Geobacillus stearothermophilus ATCC 12980: one gene and its partner. The protein of the gene in region 2 interacts with the protein of the main gene of each other region in a pairwise test. Links are inferred from orthologs where the notes say so. Each region holds a gene or a part of one and is shown on either strand. Other genes may lie near its edges.

Region 1 (6,441 bases), 1.0 Mb from region 2 along the record:
GCTTTTGGCGCGTTCGCTTTCGCCCACCGCCCGCTCCAAGGTGGAGTCGGCCGCTGTTTTTGCAGCTTGGCGACAAAATGTCCTTCCCCTTTGAGGCGATGCGGCCAAAGGCGGGCGGCGTGGACGAGATCGGATCGATTGGTTTTCGTCCATTCCGGCCGTCCCGGCTCGATGCCACCGATTTTCGCAATCGGCAGCAACCGCAAATCATCGTACGTCTCGAGCAGCCATTCTATCGTTTGCTCGTTTTCCTCCGGAGAGAACGTGCATGTTGAATAGACAAGAATGCCGCCTTCTTTCAGCATCGCATAGGCGCTTTCTAAAATGCGCCGCTGCCTTGCCGCACATTCTTCCACATAGGCCGGGCTCCAAAACGAGGCGGCCTCTTCTTCTTTCCGGAACATGCCCTCCCCCGAGCACGGAGCGTCCACTAAAATTTTGTCAAAAAAGCCCGGAAACCGCTCGGCAAGCGTTTCGGGAGCTTCATTGACGACGATGGTGTTCGTCAAGCCGAACCGTTCGACGTTCTCTGCAAGCGCTTTGACCCGTTTCGGGTGGATTTCGTTGGCGACAAGCAGCCCTCTGTTTTTCATCATCGCGCCAAGCTGGGTCGTTTTCCCGCCAGGGGCGGCGCACAAGTCAAGCACCGTATCCCCCGGCTCAGGCTGCAGCGCCTCGGCGGCCGCCATCGCGCTCGGTTCTTGAATGTAATACAGGCCGGCCGCATGGTACGGATGCTTTCCCGGCTGTTCGTCCGGTTCATAATAAAACCCGGTCGGGCAAAACGGCACCGGGGAAAGGGAAAAGGGCGCCGTTTTGACCCATGCGCCCGGGTCGGTTTTCAACGGATTGACGCGCAAGCCGTTGATTTTTTCGTTTTCATACACAGCGAAAAACTCGTCTGCTTCTTCATCAAGCAGCTTCTTCATTTTCGCGACAAATGCTTCCGGCAATCTCAACGCAGCAAATCTCCTTTCTCCGTCCGTTGTCATGAGGCTTTGCCTGACCATTTCACTTTTGGCTCCGTTTTGTTCAAGATGCGCTTGATGTTGGCGCGATGACGATAAAAGATAAACGAAGCCAGCAACAACACTGCCACCGTCAATGGAATGTCGTCCGTGAAAAAGACGGTGTACACGACCGCGTACAGCGCCGCGGCCATCGATGACAGCGAGACGTAGCGTGAAACAGCCAAGACGACAAGAAACACGGCGATGAGCGACAAAAAGAACAACGGCGAATAAAACAGCATCACCCCGCCCGATGTCGCCACCGCCTTGCCACCGCGGAACTTGGCGAACACCGGATACATATGGCCGACGACTGCCACCGCTCCGGCCAAAAGCGGATGCACGGGGACGGAAAAAAACATCGGCAAGCTCGCCGCCAGCGTTCCTTTCAACATATCCCCGACAATGACGATCGTGCCCGCTTTCGCCCCAAGCACGCGGAACGTGTTCGTTCCCCCGAGATTGCCGCTTCCATGTTCGCGGATGTCGATCCCGTAGCCGATTTTCCCGACAAGAAGGCCAAACGGAATCGAGCCGAGAAGATAAGAAAGAAGCAAAATGAGTGCGGTCATCGAATCAAACACCCTTTACTCAACAAGTTTGTGCATGTTTCTATTTTATCATGCGCCGGTTAAAACGGTAGACTGGAAATGAAGAAAAGCGGTTGTTTTGCATTTCCACATGATAACCGGTAAACTGAAAAGCAGGCAGGGACGGACGAGTTCATTCGTCCCGCAGCAAACGCAGAGAAGAGAGGAGCGGCTGTGATGAAAACGACCGTCACGTGGAACGGAAACATGTCATTCAGCGGCCAAAGCGCTTCCGGCGTCACCATTCCGATCGACGCCGCGAAAGACGTTGGCGGCAACGATTCCGGCGCCCGGCCGATGGAACTGTTGCTTCACGCCTTGGCCGGCTGCACCGGCATTGACATCGTTTTGATCTTGCGGAAAATGCGGCTTGACGTCCGCGCGTTTTCGATGGAAGTCGAAGGAACGCGCGCCGATGACCACCCGAAGCGGTTTACCGACATTCATATTCATTATGCGCTCGAAGGCGACTTGCCGGAAGACAAAGTCGCCCGTGCCATTCGGTTGTCAAAAGAAAAATATTGTTCCGTTTCCCATTCGTTAAATGCCGCCATTACAGCGAGCTATTCGATCAACGGCGTGCGCGGGAAGGAGACGATCTAACCAAAGAAAAGAACGTGGCGTTCATGTTTGTTTCGCGTGGCATAGCACGGAATGGCAAAACGATGAAAAAGGTGTTCCGATCGTTGGCGGAACACCTTTTTTGTGTTCGAACGAATAACGGCGATCAGTCGTTTGGATAGACGCCTTGCCGTCCCGCTTTTCTTCGCGTTCGGACGGGCTGATTATTTGGCTGCCTATTTGAAACAGCGGGAGGCGGAGGTGTCCCCAAAAGACTCGGGACACCTTTTCTTTACTCCTAACGGGCGGGCTTGCAGCCGCTTGTGCTTGGACGATCGAAAAAAGATCGTTCAAGAAAGGTTTTCCGTAGATCAAGATGCTTTTTGCTCGAACAGCTTGATGATCTCCACGATCACTTCGGCCGATTTCACCATTGTATCGGCGGAAATGTATTCGTAGCGGCCGTGGAAGTTTTCGCCGCCGGCAAAAAGGTTCGGCGTCGGCAGCCCCATGTAGGAGAGCTGCGACCCGTCTGTGCCGCCGCGGATCGGTTTCACTTTCGGTTCAATGCCCAAGTTCGTCATCGCTTCGTGGGCGATGTCCACAATGTGGCGCACCGGCTCGATTTTTTCGCGCATGTTGTAATATTGGTCGTTGATTTCGAGTGTGATTCGGTCGTTTCCATATTTTTGTGCAAGCGAAGCGGCGATCTCGTTCATTTTCGCTTTGCGAGCCTCGAACTGTTCACGGTCGAAGTCGCGGATAATGTAGTGAAGTTTCGTCTCCTCTACACTCCCTTGGAATGAAAGCAAATGGTAAAACCCTTCGTATCCTTCGGTATGTTCCGGCGCCTCATCGGCTGGCAGTTGCTGTTGGAACTCCATGGCGATTTTGATTGAGTTGATCATTTTTCCTTTTGCCGTGCCTGGGTGGACGTTTTTTCCTTTGATCGTCATTTTTGCTTCCGCGGCGTTAAAGCTTTCGTATTCCAATTCGCCAAGCGGCCCGCCGTCGACCGTATAGGCAAATTGGGCGCCGAATTTGGCAACGTCAAATTTGTGCGGTCCGCGGCCGATTTCCTCATCCGGGGTAAAGGCGACGCGCACTTTGCCGTGCTTGATCTCCGGGTGTTGGATGAGATAGTTCATCGCGGTCATAATTTCGGCGATTCCGGCTTTATCATCGGCGCCAAGCAGCGTCGTCCCATCGGTTGTAATCAGTGTATGCCCTTTGTAGCCGGCGAGCTCCGGGAAATCGTTTGGCGACAAGATGATGCCTTGTTCTTTGTTCAACACGATGTCGCCACCGTCGTACTGTTCGATGATTTGCGGGTTGACGTTGGCTCCCGTAAACTCCGGAGCGGTGTCCATATGAGCCAAAAAGCCGATCACGGGCACGTTTTTGTCCGTATTGGCCGGCAGCGTCGCCATGACGTAGCCGTTTTCGTCGACTGTGACGTCTTCCATGCCGATCGACTTCAGCTCTTCGACGAGCATTCTCGCCAGCTCCCATTGCCCTTGAGTCGACGGGCATGTGCTGCTTTCTGGATCGGACTGGGTATTCACTTTGGCGTAGCGGATGAAGCGTTCGATCAATTCTTGTTTCATTTGTTCATCTCCTTTTTATGTATGAGTGTTGGGTGAATGCGTGAATCGCTTCTCCAATGCAGCGGAGCGGTTCCGTGTTTATTTTATCATATGCGATCTCCAACAGGGAAAGAGGGAGCGCCATGCGGTGCACGAGTTTTCCGCGGCCGGCGAGGCGGTTGGGATTTCGAAAGCGAAGGAATTGGGCGTCAAACCATTGGCGATGAGGCGATTTTGGCCGAGAAGCGGACGGTGGCGGAGCTCGAAGGGGCGTTCGTTTGCCCGGAAGGAGCGGCGGCGTTTGCGGCGGTCCGAAAATTGCGCGAGAGCGGCTGGATTCGCGACGGGGAGACGGTCGTCGTGCTCAACACGGGGACGGGATTGAAATACGCCGATTTGGTTCAAGTCGCCCCACCGGTGCTTGAACCGGGAGATTCTCTTTCGATGCGGGAATAATCAAGCTGTGAGCAAAAAACATAGACAAATTGAAAACAGTATTGTATGCTAAACTCATCAGAATAATTAAAAATGAAAAACGATTCATCTTCGGGGCAGGGTGAAATTCCCGACCGGCGGTGATGAGGCGCTTCGCCTCTCAGCCCGCGAGCCGCAAGGCAGGATCCGGTGCAAGTCCGGAGCCGACAGTATAGTCTGGATGGGAGAAGATGAAGGTTTGCCGGCGTTCGTTTTGGCGCATGCGAACGTCTAGTTGCGCACACCCTTTTTCTCCCTTAAGCCTTGTTCGGTTTAAGGGAGTTTTTGTTGGCGCTCGCAGCTGCAGCCTTCTTCTTGTGAGGATGAATCACGAGAAGGGGAGGAGAACAAGCGTCAACTACCCCCACTTCGCTAACGCTTGAAGTGGGGGCTTGCAACTCCCCAGAAGTGCAAACGGACTTCGTCCTCCTTCCTTGACTTGGGGTTGCATCAGGGGGCAGGTTGACGACTACCCAACGACGCAGGTCATGCCTGCATCGTTACCGATTCTCTCGGTGTGTCTGTTGGCAGTACTTGGCTTCCACACACAACAGACGGACCTACGCTCGATGTTTTACGGTTACAACGTTTCCTGTAACCAACTCCATACATCGAGTAGCCGTGATTGGAGTGCCTTTATTGAACGGTTTTCTCCACGCCTTTATTATATCATACACAAAAGAAAGGGGGGGACGCGCATTCCTCTCCCACTTACTCCCTTTGGTCGTTGAAGTGGGAGTCTCCTGCGCGAAATAGGATGAAACGCATTTCCATCCGCGCCTTTGTCAGCATCGGAGTGTTGGGCGCCATGGCGCATGTGCTCATGATGCTCAACTTTCCGCTGCCGCCGTTTCCGAACTTTTTGCTTGTTGACTTCAGCGACATCCCGGCGCTCATCGCCGCCTTGTTGTACGGCCCGCTCGCCGGTGTGGCGGTCGAACTATTGAAAAACGTGCTGAACTACGTGTTCGTCGGCAGCGCGACCGGCGTTCCGGTCGGCCAGATCGCCAACTTCACTGCCGGGGTGGCGTTCCTTTTGCCGGTTTCCTATATTTATCGGAAATCCGCATCGAAAAAAGGCTTGCTGCTGGGGCTGGCGGCGGGAACATTGACGATGGCGCTCGTCATGAGCGTGCTCAACTACTACGTCTTTTTGCCGGCGTATACGCTTTTCCTCGGCGCTCCGCAGATGAGCGCACCGGAAGCGAAGGCGTTGGTGGTATCGGCGATTTTGCCGTTTAACGCCGTCAAAGGAGCGATGGCGGCCATCGTATTTCAGCTTCTCTTTTGGCGTCTTCGTGCTTGGCTTGACAAACAGGCGGCATCTCGCCAAGCCGCTTGAGAAACAAAAAGCGAGGGTTTTTCCCTCGCTTTTTTGCGTTTGTCAAAAGCGAATCCGCGGCACCCACTCGGCAAACCGTTCTTCTTTAAACGGATTGGCGGTCATCGAATAGCCGCGCTCCTCCCAATAGCCCGGCTCATCTTCTTTCATAAAGCGGATGCCGGACGCCCATTTCGCCCCTTTCCATAAATAAAATGTCGCCGGCGGGATGAACCGGAGCGGATAGCCGTGCTTCGGCGAGATGTCCTGCCAGTCGTGATGCTTGTCTTTCCATCGATAAACAAACAAGGCATCGTCGCCCATCAGCGCGTCAAGCGGCAAGTTTGCCGAATAGCCGAAACGGTCGCCGTTTAAGTAGCCGTAAATTTTCACATATTTCACGTCGGGATCGAGATCGACGAAGCGCAAAAACTCGCGGAAAGCGATGCCTTCAAACGTCGTATCAAATTTCGACCACGTCGTCACGCAGTGCATATCCACGGTCGAAATCGTCTTCGGCAGCCGCATCACTTCCTGATACGACAGCGTCACTTCCTCTTTCACATTGCCGAACAATCGGAAATTCCACGCCGCTTCATCGAATTCGTACACATCGCCTTCATGCAAAATCGGCCATTTTTCCGTTTCGAATTGGCCGGGAGGAAGTTGTTTGGTCATGGGGAGGCACTCCTTTTTCTGCTAAATTTCTCTTAATCATTCATGATACAAAATAGGGAAAGGGGATGCAATAAAAAGGGGCTCGGTTCAGTTGCTGCGGCGGCATTGTTGAGAGAGGACAAATTCCCCCAAATATTGATTGATTTTCGATTTTTCTTAATTATATAATAAAAATGATGAAATTGGAATAATTGTTCTGAAATACGGAACAACCGAAAGAA
Region 2 (6,267 bases):
ACATCATCGCCCGCCATGCGGCCGCCGAGGCGTTCGGCTACTATTTCAACGAGTACGGCGACGTCGTCCATAAAGTGAAAACAGTCGGCATTCAACTTGAACACCTCCCGCATGTCGAGCATGTCATCGCCGTCGCCGGAGGGGCGTCGAAGGCGAAAGCCATTCGCGCGTACATGAAACGGGCGCCGCACTCGATATTGGTGACGGACGAAGGAGCCGCAAAAGCGTTCGTAGGGGAGTAATCTCCCTTGCTGATACAATCCAATCGCAAGGAGGAAAATAAGATGGCAGTCAAAGTGGGAATCAACGGATTTGGCCGCATCGGACGCAACGTCTTCCGCGCGGCATTGAAAAACCCGGACATTGAAGTGGTGGCGGTGAACGATTTAACCGATGCGAATACGCTTGCTCATTTGTTGAAGTACGACTCTGTCCATGGCCGTTTGGATGCCGAAGTGTCAGTGAACGGCAACAACTTGGTCGTCAACGGCAAAGAAATCATCGTCAAGGCGGAACGCGATCCGGAGAACTTGGCGTGGGGCGAGATCGGCGTTGACATCGTCGTTGAGTCGACCGGCCGCTTCACGAAACGCGAAGACGCCGCCAAACATTTGGAAGCGGGTGCGAAAAAAGTGATCATTTCCGCCCCGGCGAAAAACGAAGACATTACGATCGTCATGGGCGTCAACCAAGACAAATACGATCCGAAAGCCCATCATGTCATCTCGAACGCGTCGTGCACGACGAACTGCTTGGCGCCGTTTGCCAAAGTGCTGCATGAACAATTCGGCATCGTCCGCGGCATGATGACGACCGTTCACTCGTACACAAACGACCAACGAATTTTGGACTTGCCGCATAAAGATTTGCGCCGGGCTCGCGCCGCGGCCGAATCGATCATTCCGACGACGACCGGGGCGGCGAAAGCGGTCGCGCTCGTTTTGCCGGAATTGAAAGGAAAGTTGAACGGCATGGCGATGCGCGTGCCGACGCCGAACGTATCCGTTGTCGACTTGGTGGCGGAATTGGAAAAAGAAGTGACGGTCGAAGAAGTGAATGCCGCGTTGAAAGCAGCAGCTGAAGGCGAGCTGAAAGGCATTTTGGCCTACAGCGAAGAACCGCTCGTGTCGCGCGACTACAATGGCAGCACCGTTTCGTCGACGATCGACGCGTTGTCGACAATGGTCATTGATGGCAAAATGGTGAAAGTCGTTTCGTGGTATGACAACGAAACGGGCTATTCGCACCGCGTCGTCGACTTGGCTGCCTACATCGCCTCGAAAGGGCTGTAAAACCAGCTTGGCGCTGAGTTTTCCGCCTGTTCAAGTCTATAATAGGAAAATGGAGGGGAGCGGGGAAATGATCCCCACTCCTTTTCCTTGTCCAAACTGTAGCCAAAAGGGGGCACGAACGATGAACAAGAAGACGATCCGCGACGTTGATGTGAGGGGAAAGCGCGTCTTTTGCCGCGTCGATTTCAACGTTCCGATGGAGCAAGGCGCTATCACCGATGACACGCGCATTCGCGCCGCACTCCCGACGATCCGCTATTTGATCGAGCACGGGGCGAAAGTCATTTTGGCGAGCCACCTCGGCCGCCCGAAAGGAAAAGTGGTCGAAGAATTGCGTTTGGATGCCGTTGCGAAGCGGCTCGGCGAGCTGCTTGAACGGCCGGTTGCCAAAACGAATGAAGCGGTCGGCGATGAGGTGAAAGCGGCGGTCGACCGTTTGAACGAAGGCGATGTGCTCTTGCTTGAGAACGTCCGTTTTTACCCTGGCGAAGAGAAAAATGATCCCGAGCTCGCCAAAGCGTTTGCGGAGCTTGCGGATCTATATGTCAACGATGCGTTCGGCGCCGCCCATCGCGCTCATGCGTCGACGGAAGGCATCGCCCATTACTTGCCGGCGGTGGCCGGATTTTTGATGGAAAAAGAACTTGAAGTGCTTGGCAAGGCGCTTTCGAATCCGGACCGCCCGTTTACAGCGATCATCGGCGGGGCGAAAGTGAAAGACAAAATCGGCGTCATCGACAATTTGCTTGAAAAAGTCGACAACTTGATCATCGGCGGCGGACTGGCGTATACGTTCGTCAAAGCGCTCGGCCATGACGTCGGCAAGTCGCTGCTTGAGGAGGACAAAATCGAACTCGCCAAATCGTTTATGGAAAAGGCGAAAGAAAAAGGCGTCCGTTTTTATATGCCGGTGGACGTGGTCGTCGCCGACCGGTTTGCGAACGACGCCAACACGAAAGTCGTGCCGATTGACGCGATTCCAGCCGATTGGTCGGCGCTTGACATCGGCCCGAAAACGCGCGAATTGTACCGCGATGTCATTCGCGAGTCGAAGCTCGTTGTCTGGAACGGCCCGATGGGCGTCTTTGAAATGGACGCGTTCGCCCACGGGACAAAAGCGATCGCCGAAGCACTGGCGGAAGCGCTCGACACCTATTCGGTCATCGGCGGCGGGGATTCGGCGGCGGCGGTTGAGAAATTCGGCTTGGCCGACAAAATGGATCATATCTCCACCGGCGGCGGCGCTTCGCTCGAGTTTATGGAAGGAAAACAGCTGCCGGGTGTCGTCGCACTCGAAGACAAATGACCCACGGCGCCGGATTTGGCGCATGGCGGCTGACTCCGCCCATTGAAAGGAAGGGTGAACGATGAGAAAACCGATCATTGCAGGCAACTGGAAAATGCATAAAACATTAGCGGAAGCGGTTCAATTTGTCGAGGACGTAAAAGGGCACGTGCCGCCGGCCGACGAAGTCGATTCCGTCGTTTGCGCGCCGTTTCTCTTTTTGGATCGGTTGGTGCAAGCGGCAGACGGCACGGATTTAAAAATCGGGGCGCAAACGATGCACTTTGCCGATCAAGGGGCGTACACAGGCGAAGTGAGCCCGGTCATGCTGAAAGACCTCGGCGTCACGTACGTCATCCTCGGCCATTCGGAGCGCCGGCAAATGTTCGCCGAAACAGATGAGACCGTGAACAAAAAAGTGTTGGCCGCCTTCACCCGCGGGCTTATACCGATTATTTGCTGCGGTGAATCGCTTGAGGAGCGGGAAGCGGGGCAGACGAACGCGGTTGTCGCCTCGCAAGTGGAAAAAGCGCTCGCCGGCTTGACGCCGGAACAAGTGAAGCAAGCGGTCATCGCTTACGAGCCGATTTGGGCGATCGGGACGGGCAAATCATCAACACCGGAAGACGCCAACAGCGTCTGCGGCCATATCCGTTCGGTTGTTTCGCGCCTGTTTGGCCCGGAGGCGGCGGAAGCGATCCGCATTCAATACGGCGGCAGCGTCAAACCAGACAACATCCGCGACTTCTTGGCGCAACAACAGATCGACGGCGCCTTAGTCGGCGGGGCGAGCCTCGAGCCGGCTTCATTCTTGCAATTGGTGGAGGCGGGGCGTCATGAGTAAAAAACCGGTTGCGCTCATCATTTTAGACGGATTTGCGCTGCGCGACGAAACGTACGGCAATGCGGTCGCTCAGGCGAACAAACCGAACTTTGACCGCTATTGGAACGAATACCCGCACACAACGCTCAAGGCGTGCGGCGAGGCGGTCGGGCTTCCGGAAGGGCAGATGGGCAACTCGGAAGTCGGCCATCTCAACATCGGCGCCGGGCGCATTGTGTACCAAAGCTTAACGCGAATCAACATTGCCATTCGCGAAGGCGAGTTTGACCGAAATGAAACGTTTTTGGCGGCGATGAACCATGTGAAACAACACGGGACAAGTTTGCATTTGTTCGGCTTGCTTTCCGACGGCGGGGTGCACAGCCATATTCACCATTTGTACGCCCTCTTGCGCTTGGCGGCGAAAGAAGGCGTGAAGCGCGTGTACATCCACGGCTTTTTGGACGGCCGCGACGTCGGCCCACAAACAGCGCCGCAATACATTAAAGAACTGCAGGAAAAAATCAAGGAATATGGCGTCGGCGAAATCGCGACGTTATCGGGCCGCTACTACTCGATGGACCGCGACAAGCGGTGGGACCGCGTCGAAAAGGCGTATCGGGCGATGGTGTACGGGGAAGGGCCGACGTACCGCGATCCGCTCGAGTGCATCGAGGACTCGTACAAACACGGCATTTACGACGAATTCGTCCTGCCGTCGGTCATCGTCCGCGAAGACGGCCGGCCGGTGGCGACGATTCAAGACAATGACGCGATTATCTTCTATAATTTCCGCCCTGACCGGGCGATCCAAATTTCAAACACGTTTACGAACGAAGATTTCCGCGAGTTTGACCGCGGCCCGAAACATCCGAAGCATTTGTTCTTTGTCTGCTTGACCCATTTCAGCGAAACGGTGAAAGGGTACGTGGCGTTCAAGCCGACGAACTTGGACAACACGATCGGGGAAGTGCTGTCGCAGCACGGACTGCGCCAGCTGCGCATCGCCGAGACCGAAAAATATCCGCACGTGACGTTTTTTATGAGCGGCGGCCGCGAAGAGAAATTTCCAGGCGAAGACCGGATTTTGATCAACTCGCCGAAAGTGCCGACGTATGACTTGAAGCCGGAAATGAGCGCCTATGAAGTGACCGATGCGCTGCTCAAGGAAATTGAAGCCGATAAGTACGATGCGATCATTTTGAACTACGCCAACCCGGATATGGTCGGCCATTCGGGCAAGCTCGAACCGACGATCAAGGCGGTGGAGGCAGTGGACGAATGCCTCGGCAAAGTCGTCGATGCCATTTTGGCCAAAGGCGGCATCGCCATCATCACCGCCGACCACGGCAACGCCGATGAAGTATTGACGCCGGACGGCAAGCCGCAAACGGCTCATACGACGAATCCGGTGCCGGTCATCGTGACGAAAAAAGGCATCAAGCTTAGAGACGGCGGCATCTTAGGCGATTTGGCGCCGACGATGCTCGATTTGCTCGGCTTGCCGCAGCCGAAAGAAATGACGGGGAAATCGTTGATTGTCAAATAATGATGATCTTGAGAAAACGATACGAAAAGGAGTGTGTTCCCATGTCTGCCATTATCGATGTCTACGCTCGCGAAGTGCTCGATTCGCGCGGCAACCCAACCGTAGAAGTGGAAGTGTATACAGAAGAAGGCGGTTTCGGCCGCGCCCTGGTGCCAAGCGGCGCCTCGACTGGGGAATATGAAGCAGTCGAACTGCGCGACGGCGACAAAAACCGCTACCTCGGCAAAGGGGTGTTAAAAGCGGTCGAAAACGTCAACGAAATCATCGCGCCGGAAATCATCGGCCTTGAAGTGACCGACCAAGTGGCGATCGACCGCGCGTTGATTGAGCTTGACGGCACGGAAAACAAAAGCAAACTTGGCGCCAACGCCATTTTGGGCGTTTCGCTTGCCGTGGCCCGCGCGGCGGCGGACGAGCTTGGTTTGCCGCTGTACCACTACTTAGGCGGCTTTAACGCCAAAACGCTGCCGGTGCCGATGATGAACATTTTAAACGGCGGCGCGCATGCGGACAACAACGTCGACATTCAAGAATTTATGATCATGCCAGTCGGGGCGGAAAGCTTCCGCGAAGCGCTGCGCATGGGGGCGGAAATTTTCCACAGCTTAAAAGCGGTGCTGAAATCGAAAGGCTACAACACCGCGGTCGGCGATGAAGGCGGCTTCGCCCCGAACTTGAAATCGAACGAAGAAGCGCTGCAAACGATCATCGAAGCGATCGAAAAAGCCGGCTACAAACCGGGCGAACAAGTGATGCTCGCCATGGACGTTGCTTCATCCGAGCTGTACAACAAAGAAGACGGCAAATATCATCTTGAAGGCGAAGGCGTTGTGAAAACGTCGGAAGAAATGGTCGCTTGGTATGAAGAGCTTGTATCGAAATATCCGATCATCTCGATCGAAGACGGGCTCGATGAAAACGACTGGGAAGGCCATAAACTGCTGACCGAGCGACTCGGCAAAAAAGTGCAGCTTGTCGGTGACGACTTGTTCGTCACGAACACGAAAAAACTGGCCGAAGGCATTGAAAAAGGCGTCGGCAACTCGATTTTGATCAAAGTGAACCAAATCGGCACGCTCACCGAAACGTTTGACGCCATCGAAATGGCGAAACGCGCCGGCTACACGGCTGTCGTCTCGCACCGCTCCGGCGAAACGGAAGACAGCACGATCGCCGACATCGCCGTCGCCACCAACGCCGGCCAAATCAAAACAGGCGCGCCGTCGCGCACCGACCGCGTCGCGAAATACAACCAGCTGCTCCGCATTGAGGATGAACTCGGCCATACGGCTATTTACCAAGGCATTCGTTCGTTTTA

What was found.
Region 1: the proteins of tpiA (region 2) and pepT interact in binary tests that used the Escherichia coli proteins (3 or more experiments, as listed by UniProt). The link is inferred for Geobacillus stearothermophilus ATCC 12980 from one-to-one orthologs.

Annotation. Positions count from the first base shown.
Region 1 is NZ_CP128494.1:1,429,910-1,436,350, reverse strand. The notes cover bases 1,651-4,561. They hold pepT (peptidase T), read right to left. Parts: upstream 3,769-4,561; coding sequence 2,533-3,768; downstream 1,651-2,532. Other genes in these bases: QSJ10_RS07735 (OsmC family protein), read left to right, coding at 1,778-2,203. Outside these bases: QSJ10_RS07745 (RsmF rRNA methyltransferase first C-terminal domain-containing protein), read right to left, coding at 1-959; glycerol-3-phosphate 1-O-acyltransferase PlsY, read right to left, coding at 989-1,582; QSJ10_RS07720 (ECF transporter S component), read left to right, coding at 4,979-5,563; QSJ10_RS07715 (sulfite oxidase-like oxidoreductase), read right to left, coding at 5,606-6,220. UniProt on the Escherichia coli protein: Cleaves the N-terminal amino acid of tripeptides.
Region 2 is NZ_CP128494.1:2,456,098-2,462,364, reverse strand. The notes cover bases 1,804-4,540. They hold tpiA (triose-phosphate isomerase), read left to right. Parts: upstream 1,804-2,659; coding sequence 2,660-3,421; downstream 3,422-4,540. Other genes in these bases: gpmI (2,3-bisphosphoglycerate-independent phosphoglycerate mutase), read left to right, coding at 3,414-4,540; QSJ10_RS13460 (phosphoglycerate kinase), read left to right, coding at 1,804-2,598. In the rest of the region: QSJ10_RS13470 (sugar-binding transcriptional regulator), read left to right, coding at 1-242; gap (type I glyceraldehyde-3-phosphate dehydrogenase), read left to right, coding at 285-1,292; more of QSJ10_RS13460, read left to right, coding at 1,414-1,803; more of gpmI, read left to right, coding at 4,541-4,949; eno (phosphopyruvate hydratase), read left to right, coding at 4,991-6,267. UniProt on the Escherichia coli protein: Involved in the gluconeogenesis. Catalyzes stereospecifically the conversion of dihydroxyacetone phosphate (DHAP) to D-glyceraldehyde-3-phosphate (G3P).